2 linked regions of the Rhodobacter capsulatus SB 1003 genome follow. The protein of the gene in region 1 binds, or shares a complex with, the protein of each later gene. Links are inferred from orthologs where the notes say so. Each region holds a gene or a part of one and is shown on either strand. Other genes may lie near its edges.

Region 1 (8,056 bases):
CCGCGCGGCGGCCGCGGCGGCCCTGCCCAATGCCGCCCATCTGGCCCTGGCGCGACTTGAAGCCGCAGGGGCTCATCAGCTGCTGGTGGTGACACAAAATGTCGACGACCTGCACGAACGGGCGGGGACGCAAAACCTGATTCACATGCATGGCACGCTGGCGGGGGCGCTGTGCGCCGCCTGCGGCCATCGCTGGCCCGCGCCTGCCGAAATGGCACCGCAAGACAGCTGCCCGCGCTGCCTGCATCCCGCGACGCGGCCCGACATCGTCTGGTTCGGCGAGATGCCCTACCGGATGGAGGAGATCTGGGCGGCGCTGCGGGCGGCCGATCTTTTCGTTTCGATCGGCACCTCGGGGAATGTCTATCCGGCCGCCGGCTTCGTTGCCGATGCCCGCCATGGGGGCGTGGCGACGCTCGAGCTGAACCTCGAGCCCTCGCAGGGGACGCGGTTCTTCGACGAGGCCCGGCACGGCCCGGCAACACAGGTGGTTCCGGCCTGGGTGGATGAGATGCTTTGCACATGAATCGCTTGACGCGGGGCGGCTTTGGCCCTATTCCCCGCGGACGGATTTCCGGGCCTCGCGCGCAGCGGGTCCCGCAGTATTGGAAGTGGGCCGCGTCGCCCGAGGAAACGAAGGAACAACGCCATGTCGCGCGTCTGCGAACTGACCGGCAAAGGCCCGATGTCGGGCAACAACATCAGCCACGCGAACAACAAGACGCGTCGCCGCTTTCTGCCGAACCTGAACGAAGTCACCCTGATCTCGGACGTGCTGGGGCAATCGTTCCAGCTGCGCGTTTCGGCCGCCGGCCTGCGCACCGTCGATCACCGCGGTGGTCTGGACGCTTTCCTCGCGAAAGCCTCGGATGACGAGCTGTCGGCGAATGCGCTGAAGATCAAGAAAGCCATCGCCAAGGCGCAAGCCGCGGCGTGATTGGCCGCCGCGTGATCGGATGATCCACGGATCAAAAACCCCGCCTCTGGCGGGGTTTTTCGTTTGCATCATCGTTGCAGCGCCGCCAGCATCTCGGCCGCCGCCACCGCGGGCGCCGTCTGCCCCGCGGCCACGGCACTGCCCAGGGCCTGCATCCGCGCCCGAATCGCCGGGTCGGTCACCAGCCGCGCCAGCAGACCTTCGCGCACTTCGGTCTCGAACCAGTGCCGCGCCTGTTCGGCCCGGCGGCGGTCGAAATGCCCCTGCGCGCGCCGCCAGGCGGCCAGCGCCTGCATGTCTTCCCAGGCCGTCTTCAGCCCCTCCTCGGCCAGGGCCGAGACCGCCACCGCCTTCGGAAAGCCCGCCGGATCCTGCGGACGGCGCCGCAACAGCCGCAACGCCCCCGCGTAATCCGCCATCGTCCGCAAGGCCGCCGGTTTCAGATCGCCATCGGCCTTGTTGACCAGAATCATGTCGGCCATTTCCATGATGCCGCGCTTGACGCCCTGCAACTCATCCCCGCCCGCAGGCGCCATCAACAGGATGAACAGATCGGTCATTTCGGCCACCAGCGTTTCCGATTGCCCGACGCCCACCGTCTCGATCAGCACGACGTCGAACCCCGCCGCCTCGCACAGGCTGACCGCCTCGCGGGTGCGCCGGGCGACGCCGCCCAGCTGCGCCTGGCTCGGCGAGGGGCGGATGAAAGCCGCAGGCTCGCGCGAGAGCCGCTCCATCCGGGTCTTGTCGCCCAGGATCGAGCCGCCCGAGCGTGCCGAGGACGGATCGACCGCCAGCACCGCGACCCGGTGCCCCTGCCCGACCAGCATCATCCCGAAGCTTTCGATGAAGGTCGATTTGCCCACCCCCGGCGTGCCCGAAAGGCCGATCCGCAGCGCCTTTTTCGCCGTGCCCAGCCGGTCGAGCAGCGCCGTCGCCTGCGCCCGGTGATCGGCACGGCCCGATTCCACCAGCGTGATCGCCCGGGCCAGCGCGCGGCGCTCTCCGGCCAGGATGCGGGGGGCAAGATCGGCGGCAGTCTCGGGGGAAAAGGTCATGGCGGGCCTGTGCGAAACGGTGCCGATCGAACGAAATCGTCAACCGGCGTGAAACGGTTTCGGTTTCATGCCCTCAACGGGCGGTGTATGTCCAGTCCGAAGGCATCCGCAGAGCAGGCCCATGACAGCAGTTCCCCCCCGTCCCCTTTCCGCGATCGTCACCGGCCTTGCGCTGGCGCTGGCCCAACCCGCGCTGGCCGATCAAAGCGACCGCATCGTTTTTGACGTCGTCCTCAAGGGGATCAAGGCGGGCGAGCTGGCCATCGACGGCAAGATTGCCGACGGCGCCTATGCCGCCAATGGCGTCGTCAAGACCACCGGCCTTGCGGGCATGATCAAGAAGATCCGCTACGATGCCACCGCCTCGGGCCGCTTTGCCAAGGGCAAGTTCACCCCGCGCGCGGTCGAGGTGGCGTCGCAGCGCGGCGATGACCGCTCGAAGAACACGATGATCTACAAGAACGGCACCCCCGCCTCGGTCAGCCACGAACCGCCGCGGGTGCCGCGCCCGACCGATGTCGACCCGGCGCAGCAAAGCGGCACGATCGATCCGCTGACCGCGCTTTACGCCGTGCTGCGCGATGTCGACCGGTCCGAGGCCTGCCAGCTGAACGTGACGATGTTCGACGGCGTGCGGCGCTCGCAGGTGGCGCTCTCGGCGCCGCAGGTGCAGGGCGAGGGCGTCGTCTGCAGCGGCGAATACCGCCGCATCGCGGGGTTCAAGGACAAGGAAATGGCGGAAAAGACCCGCTTTCCCTTCACCCTCACCTATGCGCCGACCGGCGACGGCTCGCGGCTGCGGGTGGTCGATATCGCCACCGACACGATCATCGGCCAAGGCCGCCTGACCCGGCAGTGACGACCGCGCTTCCCATTGATGACGTGCTGCCCGATCTGGCCGACGCCCTGCGTCGCGCCGGGCGGGCGGTGCTGATGGCGCCGCCGGGCGCGGGCAAGACCACCCGCGTTCCGCTGGCGCTGCGCGATCTTGTGCCGGGCCGCATCCTGATGCTGGAACCGCGCCGTCTGGCCGCCCGCGCGGCCGCCGAACGGATGGCGGAAACCCTGGGCGAGAGCGTCGGGCAAACCGTCGGCTACCGCATCCGCGGCGAGGCGAAGCTTTCGAAAGCGACCCGGATCGAGGTGGTGACCGAGGGCATCCTGACCCGGATGATCCAGTCCGACCCGGAGCTGACCGGCATCGGCTGCGTGATCTTCGACGAATTCCACGAACGTTCGCTGAATGCCGATCTGGGCCTCGCGCTGGTGTGGGAGGCGCGCACGGCGCTGCGCCCCGATCTGATGCTTGTCGTGATGTCGGCGACGCTCGATGCCGCGCCGGTCGCCGCGCTGCTCGAGGATGCGCCGATTCTGCGCTCCGAGGGGCGGGCCTTTCCGGTCGAAACCCGCTGGCTGGGGCGGCCTTTGGCGCCGGGGATGCGGCTCGAGCCCGCCGTGGCGGGGCTGGTCGAGCAGGCCCTGGCCGAAACCACCGGCGGCGTTCTGGTCTTCCTGCCCGGCGAGGCCGAGATCCGCCGCACCGAATCGCTTTTGCGCGACCGGCTGCCCGCGGGGGTGCAGCTGCGCCCGCTGTTCGGCGCGATGGACTTTGCCGCGCAACGCGCCGCGATCGCGCCCTGTGCCGATGGCCGGAAAGTGGTGCTGGCGACCTCGATCGCGGAAACCTCGCTGACGATTCAGGATATCCGCGTCGTCGTCGATGCCGGTCGCGCCCGGCGGCTGCGGTTTGATCCCGCCTCGGGCATGGCGCGGCTGGTGACCGAACGTGTCTCCCGCGCCGAGGCGGAACAGCGCCGTGGCCGGGCGGGCCGTGTGGCCGAGGGGATCTGTTACCGGCTTTGGACCAGGGGGGAGGAAGGCGCGTTGCCCGGTTTTGCGCCGCCCGAAATGGCCGTGGCCGATCTGGCGGGCCTGGCGCTCGAACTTGCGCAATGGGGCAGCGACGGCGCGGATCTGGCCTTTCTGACCCCGCCGCCGGGCCCGGCTTTGGCCGAGGCGCGGGCGCTGCTGGAAAGCCTCGGTGCACTGACGGGCGGCCGGATCACGCCGCACGGCAAGGCGCTCGCTGCCCTGCCGCTGCATCCGCGTCTCGCCCATATGCTGGTGACGGCAGGCCCCGAGGCCGCGACCTTGGCCGCGCTTTTGGAAGACCGCGACCCGATCCGCGGCGCCTCGGCCGATCTGACCCTGCGCCTCTCGGCCATCGCCAACCCGGGCCGGTTTGAGGCCGACCACCCCGGCCAGCTGCACCGCGGCACGGTGGAACGCATCCGTCTGGAGGCGAAACGCCTGGCCCGCATGGTCGATCCGGTCAGCGCGCGCCATTCCCCGGCCGAGATGCTGGCCCTGGCCTATCCCGACCGGATCGGGCTGCGCCGCAAGGGCGATGCCGCCCGTTACGTGCTTTCCGGCGGCAAGGGCGCGGTGGTGGACGAGGCCGATGGTCTGGGCAAGCACCGCCTTCTCGTCGCCTCGGATCTGGATGGCGACCCGCGCGAGGCCCGGGTGCGGCAGGGGCTTGCGCTTGCCGATGCCGAGCTGCGCCGTCTTTACGGCGAGCGCATCACCTGGGTCGATCTGTGCGAATGGAGCAAGCGCGAGGGTCGCGTGGTCGCCCGGCGGCAAGAGCGTTTCGGCGCGCTGGCGCTGGAAGACCGGCACTGGCCCGAGGCCCCGCCCGAGGCGATGGCCCGCGGCGCGCTTGATGGTCTGCGCCAGATCGGCCTGACGCTTTCGCCCGGCGCCGCGCGTTTTCGCGCCCGCGTCGATATCCTGCGCGCCGATGGCGTCGATCTGCCCGACCTTTCCGATGGAGCGCTTCTGGGGTCGGAAGCGCTGCTGCCCTGGCTGAAAAAGGCCCGGACCGAGACGGATCTGCGCAATCTTGACCTGACCGAGGCTTTGCGTGCCCAGCTTGACTGGGGCCAGATGGCAGAGCTTGACCGGCTTGTGCCGGGTCATTTCGAAACGCCGCTCGGGCGGCGCGTGCCGATCGACTATGGCGCCGAGGTGCCGACGATCGAGGTGAAACTGCCCGAGATGTATGGGGTCACCGTACATCCCTCGGTCGGGCCGAAGCGGCATCCGCTCCGGATCGAACTGCTCTCGCCCGGGGGCAAGCCGATTCAGGTGACGATGGACCTGCCCGGCTTCTGGGACGGGTCCTATGCCGAGGTCCGCAAGGAAATGCGCGGCCGCTATCCGCGCCACCCCTGGCCGGAAAACCCGCGCGAGGCCGCCCCGACGACGCGGGCGAAACCGCGCGGCACCTAAAGGCTGGCGATCACCTCGGGCGTCGTGGTCAGGGTGGCGAAATCGGCGCCCAGCAGACCGAAACTGACCCGGGCGATCTCCTCGGCCGAAAGTCCCATCCCCGGCAGATCGAAGCCCAGACAGGCATCGCGCGGCAAGATCACCGCAAAGCCCAGATCGGCAGCCGCGCGCACGGTCGAGGTGACGCAAAAGCCCAGCACCGCACCGGTGATGATCAGCCGGTCGATCCCCTGCCCGCGCAGATGCGCCGCCAGATCGGTCGAGGCAAAGGCCGAGGACGTGGATTTGAGGAACACCGCCTCGCCGGGCAAGGCCGCGTCACAGGGCATCGGCTGCGCCCCGGGCGCATCCGGGTGAAGGGGCGAGGCGGGACCCGCATCGTGATGGCGCACATGCACCACCGCCACGCCCTTCGCCCGACAGGCCCCGGCCAAGGCCGCAATCGCCGCCCCGGCCTCACGGTTCACCGCGGCGCGGCCCGCATCAAGCCGCGCCTGCATCTCGCTTTGCATGTCGATGATCAGAAGCGCGGTCTTGCCCATCGCCGTGCCTTTCATCTTGCCATAAATATCCTGGGGGTCTGGGGGCAAACCCCCAGCCTTCACTTGCCCAAAGCCCAGCGCATGATCGCCTTTTGCGCATGCAGCCGGTTCTCCGCCTCGTCGAAGATCACCGAATGCGGCCCGTCCATCACGGCGCTGGTCGCCTCGTCATTGCGATGCGCGGGCAGGCAATGCATGAAAAGCGCATCGGGTTTCGCCTTGGCCATCAGCGTCTCGTTCACCTGATAGGGGCGCAGCTGGTTGTGGCGGCGTTCCTTGGCCGATTCCGGGTCGTGCATGCTGACCCAGGTGTCGGTGACGACCAGATCGGCGCCTTCGACCGCCTTGGCCGGATCGCGCTCGATCACCACATTCACCCCCTTGGAGCGCGCAAACTCGATCCAGTCGCGTTCGGGATCAAGCGCCTGCGGCCCGGTGAAGGTCAAATCGAACCCGAACTGCCCCGCCGCCTGCAGGAAGCTGGCACAGACATTGTTGCCGTCGCCCGACCAGACCACCTTGCGCCCGGCAATGGGGCCGCGGTGTTCCTCATAGGTCATGATGTCGGCCATGATCTGGCAGGGATGGGTGCGGTTCGTCAGCCCGTTGATGACGGGAACCGAGGCATATTCCGCCATCTCGAGCAGCGTCGCCTCTTCGAAGGTGCGGATCATGATCAGATCCACATAGCGCGACAGCACCCGGGCGGTGTCGGCGATGGTCTCGCCATGGCCCAGCTGCATTTCCTTGCCCGAGAGCACCATGGTCTGCCCGCCCATCTGCCGCACGCCGACATCGAAGCTGACGCGGGTCCGGGTCGAGGGTTTTTCGAAAATCAGCGCCACCATGCAGCCCGCCAGCGGCTGATCGTCATCGAGCGCGCCTTTCGGGCGGCCGAGGCGGGCGGTCTTCATCGCGCGGGCGCTGTCGATCATCGAGCGCAGATCGGCCGGGCTGGTGGTGTGGATGTCAAGAAAATGGGTCATGTCGGTTTCCTTGCCGAGCGGCCGGGGGCTCTGCCCCCGGACCCCCGGGATATTTGTGGCAAGATAAATCAGGCCGGTTGGGTTTCGAGCGAAGCGGCGGCGGCATCAAGGCGGCGGACGGCCTCGGCCATGTCGTCTTCGGAGATGGTCAGCGCGGGCAGAAGCCGCAGCACATTATCGGCCGCGGGCACGGTCAGCAGGTTCTGCGCATAGGCCGCCTTGACCACATCCCCGGGCGGCAGCTTGAGCCGCAGGCCCAGCATCAGGCCCTGACCGCGCACCTCCTCAAAGATGTCGGGATGGGCGGCGACAAGACCTTCGAGCCACTGGCGCAGGAAGCCCGCCTTGCGGCTGACCTCGTCCAGAAAGCCCGGCGCGGTGACGATCTCGATCATCTTCGCGCCGATGGCACAGCCCAGCGGGTTGCCGCCATAGGTCGAGCCATGCGTGCCCGCGATCATCCCCGAAGCCGCGTCTTCGGTGGCCAGCACCGCGCCCAAGGGGAAGCCGCCGCCGATGCCCTTGGCCACCATCATCACATCCGGCGTGACGCCCGCCCATTCATGCGCGAACAGCTTGCCGGTCCGCGCGACGCCGCATTGCACCTCGTCAAAGACCAGAAGCGTGCCGGTTTCGTCGCAGATTTCGCGCAGCGCGCGCAGGAAGCCCTCGGGCGCGGGGCGGATGCCGCCTTCGCCCTGAATGGGTTCGATCAGGATCGCCGCCGTGGTTTCGGTGACGGCGGCTTTCACCGCGTCAAGGTCGCCCCAGGGCAGATGGACGAAGCCGGGCAGCAGCGGGCCGAAGCCCTTGACCATCTTTTCCGTCCCCGCCGCGGCGATCGCGGCCGAAGACCGGCCGTGGAAGGCGCCCGAGAAGGTCAGGATCTCGGTCCGCTCCGGCTGGCCCTTGTCGTAGAAATGCTTGCGCACCATCTTCACCGCGAGTTCGCAGGCCTCGGTCCCCGAATTGGTGAAGAAGACGGTATCGGCGAAGGTCTTGGCCACCAGCATGTCGGCCAGCCGTTCCTGTTCCGGGATCCGGTAAAGGTTCGAGACATGCCAGAGCTTGCCCGCCTGTTCGGTCAGCGTCGCCACAAGGTCGGGCGCGGCATGGCCCAGCGCATTGACCGCGATCCCGGCGCCCAGATCCAGATATCGGCTGCCATCCGCGGTCCAAAGCCAGGAGCCCTCGCCGCGCACGAAGGCGAGGGGGGCACGGGTGTAGGTCGGCAGCACG
Region 2 (6,411 bases), 2.3 Mb from region 1 along the record:
CATCGACCGCAAGCGCGCCGAGGCCAGCTTCCCCGAGGTTTTCGCCGATCCCGACGCCTTCGACTGGGACGAGGACGAGGCGGAGGACGACTGGGAATGACCGGGGTCCGGGCGGCATATCGGCAGAAAATCGCCTATTTCGGCGGGGTTTTTGCCCGCGCCTCTGGCAATGCGGCATCGGCGCCCCATATCGGGATGCAGATGGCGTGTTTCGAAGCCGCGCCGTCCAACCTCCATGTTAGTGTCTTGGGGTCGCGGCCCGGCGTTTTCGTCGGGCCGCGCCTTTGGCTCCGCGCAACCGGGCCGGATGGGCGAAGCCTTGCCGATGCGGCCGTCGCCTGGTCTTCCAAGCGGAACTATCCGTTGTGCTGGCGCGTTTCTGCGCTAGATTCTGGGGTAATCATAACCCCTGTCGGAGGCAGATACTCATGCGCAGCACTTCCCTTCTTCTCGCTCTCGTGGCGGCTTCGGCGCTTGCCGGCTGCATGGAAACCCAAGGTCAGCGCGCCCTTGCCGGCGGCGCGGCCGGGGCGATCATCGCCGATGCGGCCGACCAGAACATGGTTGCCGGGGCCGCGCTTGGCGCGCTGGCCGGTGGGGCGACCTGCAACGCCGGTATCGGCGGTCCCTGCTACTGAGCCGGGCCACATCCACCCGCCTGCGCGGGTCGTCACTGCATGCCGCCACCGAGGGTTCCCCCCTCGGTGGCGTTTCGTTTCGCCCGCCTTGACGGCACATGACATCACGAAAGGGGGCGCGGGCCAATCCGCGCCCGGAGGAAGGGACTGACCATGTTCAAGAAAATCCTGATCGCCTGCCGCGTCATCAAATCGGCGCGCAAGATGGGCATCAAGACGGTGGCCGTCTATTCCGATGCCGATGCGCAGGCGCTGCATGTGAAAATGGCCGACGAGGCCGTCCACATCGGTCCGCCGCCCGCGAACCAGTCCTATATCGTGATCGACAAGATCATGGACGCCATCCGCCAGACCGGCGCCGAAGCCGTCCACCCGGGCTATGGCTTCCTGTCGGAACGGATGGATTTCGCCGCCGCGCTGGAAAAGGAAGGCGTGATCTTCGTCGGACCGCCCAGCCCCGCGATCGAGGCGATGGGCGACAAGATCACCTCGAAGAAACTGGCGCAGGAAGCCGGTGTTTCGACCGTTCCGGGCTACATGGGCCTGATTGCGGATGCCGATGAAGCGGTGAAGATCTCCGATCAGATCGGCTATCCCGTCATGATCAAGGCCTCGGCGGGCGGCGGCGGCAAGGGCATGCGGATTGCCTGGAACGCCGAGGAAGCGCGTGAAGGCTTCCAGTCCTCGAAGAACGAAGCCGCGGCGTCCTTTGGCGATGACCGCATCTTCATCGAGAAATTCGTGACGCAACCGCGCCACATCGAAATTCAGGTGCTGGCCGATCAGCACGGCAATTGCGTCTATCTGAACGAGCGCGAATGCTCGATCCAGCGCCGCAACCAGAAGGTCATCGAAGAGGCGCCCTCGCCCTTCCTTGATCCCGCCACCCGCAAGGCGATGGGCGAACAGGCCTGCGCGCTGGCAAAAGCGGTGGGCTACACCAGCGCGGGCACGGTCGAATTCATCGTCGACGGCAACCGCAACTTCTACTTCCTTGAAATGAACACCCGTCTGCAGGTGGAACATCCGGTCACCGAACTGATCACCGGCATCGACCTGGTGGAAATGATGATCCGCGTCGCCGCCGGTGAACCCTTGCCCTTCAAGCAGGAAGATATCGGCATCAACGGCTGGGCGATGGAAAGCCGCCTTTACGCCGAGGATCCCTATCGCAACTTCCTGCCCTCGATCGGGCGGCTGACGAAATACCAGCCCCCGGTCGAAGGGCCGACCGCTTCGGGCGGGATCGTGCGCAACGACACCGGCGTCTATGAGGGCGGCGAGATCTCGATGTATTACGACCCGATGATCGCGAAGCTTTGCACCTGGGGTCCGACCCGCGAAGCCGCGATCGAGGAAATGCGGCTGGCGCTGGATACGTTCGAGGTCGAGGGCATCGGCCACAACCTGCCGTTCTGCGCCGCGGTGATGGATCACGACCGCTTCGTCGAGGGCTCGATCACCACGGCCTTCATCGCCGAGGAATATCCCGAGGGCTTCCAGGGCGTGCAGCTGGGCGAGGTCATGCTCAAGCGCGTCGCCGCCGCCACCGCCGCGATGAACCGCGTCGCGGAAATCCGTCGCACCAAGATTTCGGGCACGCTGGGCAACCACGAGCGCCGGGTCGGCGATGACTGGGTGGTCAGCCTGCAGGGCGAAAGCTTCGCGCTGAAGATCGCCGCCGACAAGGCGGGCTCGACCGTGACCTTTGCCGATGGCACCGCGCTGCGCGTCGAAAGCGACTGGACGCCCGGCAAGTCGCTGGCGAAGCTGACGGTGGGCGGCGAGCCCCTGGTGCTGAAGGTCGGCAAGATCCCGATGGGCTTCCGCATCCGGGTGCGCGGCGCCGATCTGAAGGTGCATGTCCGCACCCCGCGCCAGCATGATCTGGCGGCGCTGATGCCGGAGAAACTGCCGCCGGACACCTCGAAATTCCTGCTTTGCCCGATGCCCGGCCTGATCGTGAAGATCTCGGTCGAGGAGGGGCAGGAAGTGCAGGAAGGTCAGGCGCTGGCCACGGTCGAGGCGATGAAGATGGAAAACATCCTCAAGGCCGAGCGCAAGGGCGTGGTGAAAAAGATCAACTGCGCGGCCGGTGCCTCGCTGAAGGTCGATGACATCATCATGGAATTCGAATGAGGCCGGGGGCTTCCCTGCCAAAGACCTGAACGGACCGGCCGGGAGGGGGGCGCCCCCCCCGGCCTTCGCTCCCCGAAACGAGGCTCGCACATGACCGACAAGATTGAGGGCTGGCGCAAGCTGGCCGAAAAGGAACTCAAGGGCCGCGCGCCCGAGAGCCTGACCTGGAACACGCTCGAAGGGATCGCGGTCAAGCCGCTTTACACCGAAGCGGACACCGCCGACCTGCCGCATATGGGCACGCTGCCGGGCATCGCCCCGTTCACCCGCGGCGTGCGGGCGACGATGTATGCGGGCCGTCCCTGGACGATCCGGCAATATGCGGGCTTCTCGACCGCCGAGGAGAGCAACGCCTTTTACCGCAAGGCGCTGGCGGCGGGGCAACAGGGCGTCTCGGTCGCCTTCGACCTGGCCACCCACCGCGGCTATGACAGCGACCACCCCCGCGTCGTCGGCGATGTCGGCAAGGCCGGCGTGGCGATCGATTCGGTCGAGGACATGAAGATCCTGTTCGACGGCATTCCGCTGGAAAAGGTCTCGGTCTCGATGACGATGAACGGCGCGGTGATCCCGATTCTGGCGAACTTCATCGTCACCGGCGAGGAACAGGGCGTGGACCGCAGCCTGCTGTCGGGCACGATCCAGAACGACATCCTCAAGGAATTCATGGTCCGCAACACCTATATCTATCCGCCCGAGCCCTCGATGCGGATCATTGCGGATATCATCGAATACACCTCGAAAGAGATGCCGAAGTTCAACTCGATCTCGATTTCCGGCTATCACATGCAGGAAGCGGGCGCGAACCTGGTGCAGGAGCTGGCCTATACGCTGGCCGACGGGCGCGAATATGTGCGCGCGGCGCTGGCGCGCGGCATGAACGTCGATGATTTCGCCGGGCGTCTGTCGTTCTTCTTCGCCATCGGCATGAACTTCTTCATGGAGGCGGCGAAGCTGCGGGCGGCGCGGCTGCTGTGGCACCGGATCATGTCGGAATTCGAGCCGAAGAAACCCGGCTCGCTGATGCTGCGGACGCACTGCCAGACCTCGGGCGTGTCGTTGCAGGAACAGGACCCCTACAACAACGTCATCCGCACGGCTTACGAGGCGATGTCGGCGGCGCTGGGCGGCACGCAGTCGCTGCACACGAACGCGCTTGACGAGGCGATCGCGCTGCCGACCGAATTTTCGGCCCGGATCGCGCGCAACACCCAGATCATCCTGCAGGAAGAGACCGGCGTCACCAAGGTCGTCGATCCGCTGGCGGGCAGCTATTATGTCGAGGCGCTGACGGCGGAGCTGGCCGACAAGGCCTGGGCGCTGATCGAGGAAGTCGAGGCGATGGGCGGCATGACCAAGGCCGTGGCCACCGGCATGCCGAAGCTGCGCATCGAGGAATCGGCGGCACGGCGTCAGGCGGCGATCGACCGCGGCGAGGATGTGATCGTTGGCGTGAACAAATATCGTCTGGCCAAGGAAGACCCGATCGACATTCTCGACATCGACAACGTGGCGGTGCGGGAAAGCCAGATCGCCCGGCTGACGCAGATGCGCTCGAGCCGCGACGAAGCCAAATGTGCGGCCGCTCTGGCCGAAATCACCCGGCGCGCGAAAGAGGGGGGCAACCTTCTGGAAGCGGCCGTCGATGCGGCCCGGGCCCGGGCCTCGGTGGGGGAGATCTCGATGGCGATGGAAGAAATCTTTGGCCGTCACCGCGCCGAGGTGAAGACGCTTTCGGGCGTCTATGGCGCGGCCTACGAGGGCGATGCGGGCTTTGCGCAGATCCAGGCCGATGTGGACGCCTTTGCCGAAGCCGAGGGGCGGCGTCCGCGGATGCTCGTCGTGAAGATGGGGCAGGACGGTCACGACCGCGGTGCCAAGGTGATCGCGACGGCTTTCGCCGATATCGGCTTTGACGTCGATGTGGGCACGCTGTTCCAGACCCCCGAGGAAGCGGCGCAGGATGCGGTCGACAACGACGTGCACGTGGTCGGCATTTCCTCGCTGGCGGCCGGTCACAAGACGCTGGCGCCGAAGCTGATCGAGGCGCTGAAGGAAAAGGGCGCCGAGGATATCCTGGTGATCTGCGGCGGGGTGATTCCGCAGCAGGATTATGATTTCCTGAAAGCGGCCGGGGTGAAGGCGATCTTCGGGCCGGGCACCAACATTCCGGCGGCGGCGCGCGAGATCCTGGATCTGATCCGCGCGGCGCGGGGCTGACACGGGGCAGCTGACACGGGGCAGGGGGGCGCTGCCCCCCGCCTTTGGCCCCCCGGGATATTTTGGGCAAGATTACTGAAAAAGGCGCTCCGCGAGGGGCGCCTTTGACCTTTGTGCGGGGCTTATTCGGCCGCGTCCATCGGCGCGGCATTGAGCAGCGCAAAGCCCTGCGGCCCGAGCCGGTCATAAAGCGAGATCTGCGTTTCGAGGAAATCGACGTGGCCTTCCTCGTCGGTGATCAGGCTTTCGAAGATGTTCTTCGAGACGATGTCGCCCACCTCGGCGCAGTAATCGCGCGCCTCGCGGTAAAGCTTCAGCGCGTCATGTTCCCCCGCCAGATCGCATTCGAGCGTCTCGCGCGGGCCCTCGCCGATGCGCAGCGGGTCAAGCTTCTGCAGGTTCGGATGGCCTTCAAGGAACAGGATCCGGGCGATGATCTTGTCGGCATGGCCCATTTCCTCGATCGATTCCTCGCGGCTTTTCTTCGCCATCTTGGCGAGGCCCCAGTCCTCCTGCAGCCGGAAATGCACCCAATATTGCGAAATCGCGGTCAGTTCCGACCGCAGTGCCGCATTGAGAAACTCGATGACCTTTGCGTCGCCTTTCATGGCTGCGTCCTTTCCCTGTTGTTACATGCGCAGGTTGCGCAGCTCCGCCGGAACCTGCGCAACTTCTGCGGGCACGCCAAGATTGGCATTTTCCTGCATCGTGGCAAGGAAAAGCGGCATGCAGCCGCCACAATCCGCCCGTTTGCCCAAGGCGCGGTAAATCTTGCCCGGGGTGATCAGCGCGAAGCGGTCCGAGGCCCGCATCCAGTCGATGGCGGCATGGATGTCGCGATGGGTGATGTGCTGGCAGTGACAGACGATCATGGGGCCTCCGTTGCGAAATTACCTAGCGAAACAGTCGGAAAAGTCAATCCGAGTCTTTTTCTTGGGTAACGGATGGCCCGGAGGTTGCGGCAAGGCGCAGCGGTTTCCTTGCGGCGAAACTTGCGCTAGGAAGCGGCAACGGAAAGACCAACGAGAAAGGCTTGCAATGTCCGTTTCCATGCTTTCCACTTTCGTCAAGCCGATGCACCCCGAGGGGCGCAAATTCGTCGCCATCGCGGCGGCGATCACGGTGGCTCTGTTTCTGCTGTGGGAGCCGCTGGGCTGGATCGGCACCGGCCTGACGATCTGGGTTTATTATTTCTTCCGCGATCCGCCGCGGGTGACGCCCGCGCGCGAGGGGCTGATGATCTCCCCCGCCGACGGGGTGGTGTCCTTGCTGCAACCCGCGGTGCCGCCGGCGGAGCTGGGTCTGGGCGATCAACCCATGACCCGGGTTTCGGTCTTCATGTCGGTCTTCAACTGCCATGTGAACCGGCTGCCGCTGGCGGGGCGGATCACCAAGGTCGCCTATCACAAGGGGC

The links.
Region 2: the proteins of meaB (region 1) and scpA are in contact, whole or in part, in a crystal structure (PDB 8DPB), measured with the Methylorubrum extorquens proteins. The link is inferred for Rhodobacter capsulatus SB 1003 from one-to-one orthologs. Residues at the interface, in SOR26638.1 of Methylorubrum extorquens: Arg20, Ala21, Ala24, Arg25, Thr28, Ser32, Arg33, Arg34, His37, Thr98, Gly99, Gly100, Ser101, Ile102, Leu103, Lys106, Thr107, Ala110, Ala113, Ile114, Asp115, Arg116, Ala118, Phe119, Ile120, Arg121, Pro122, Pro124; in SOR27001.1 of Methylorubrum extorquens: Glu577, Glu578, Asn579, Asp580, Gly581, Arg582, Arg583, Arg585, His596, Ala604, Ser605, Ala608, Asp609, Gly611, Phe612, Asp613, Val614, Asp615, Ile616, Gly617, Pro618, Leu619, Glu625, Arg628, Gln629, Val631, Glu632, Asn633, Asp634, Glu661.

What each region holds. Positions count from the first base shown.
Region 1 is NC_014034.1:3,322,649-3,330,704, forward strand. The notes cover bases 1-2,989. They hold meaB (methylmalonyl Co-A mutase-associated GTPase MeaB), read right to left. Parts: upstream 1,996-2,989; coding sequence 1,006-1,995; downstream 1-1,005. Other genes in these bases: RCAP_RS15455 (NAD-dependent deacylase), read left to right, coding at 1-526; rpmB (50S ribosomal protein L28), read left to right, coding at 650-937; RCAP_RS15470 (DUF3108 domain-containing protein), read left to right, coding at 2,117-2,854; hrpB (ATP-dependent helicase HrpB), read left to right, coding at 2,851-2,989. In the rest of the region: more of hrpB, read left to right, coding at 2,990-5,289; RCAP_RS15480 (isochorismatase family protein), read right to left, coding at 5,286-5,846; argF (ornithine carbamoyltransferase), read right to left, coding at 5,891-6,817; RCAP_RS15490 (aspartate aminotransferase family protein), read right to left, coding at 6,886-8,056. UniProt on the Escherichia coli protein: Binds and hydrolyzes GTP. Likely functions as a G-protein chaperone that assists AdoCbl cofactor delivery to the methylmalonyl-CoA mutase (MCM) ScpA and reactivation of the enzyme during catalysis.
Region 2 is NC_014034.1:995,960-1,002,370, forward strand. The notes cover bases 2,442-5,432. They hold scpA (methylmalonyl-CoA mutase), read left to right. Parts: upstream 2,442-2,867; coding sequence 2,868-4,997; downstream 4,998-5,432. Other genes in these bases: RCAP_RS04565 (acetyl-CoA carboxylase biotin carboxylase subunit), read left to right, coding at 2,442-2,777; bfr (bacterioferritin), read right to left, coding at 5,120-5,432. Outside these bases: RCAP_RS04555 (hypothetical protein), read left to right, coding at 1-100; RCAP_RS04560 (hypothetical protein), read left to right, coding at 429-638; more of RCAP_RS04565, read left to right, coding at 792-2,441; more of bfr, read right to left, coding at 5,433-5,605; RCAP_RS04580 ((2Fe-2S)-binding protein), read right to left, coding at 5,627-5,869. UniProt on the Escherichia coli protein: Catalyzes the interconversion of succinyl-CoA and methylmalonyl-CoA. Could be part of a pathway that converts succinate to propionate.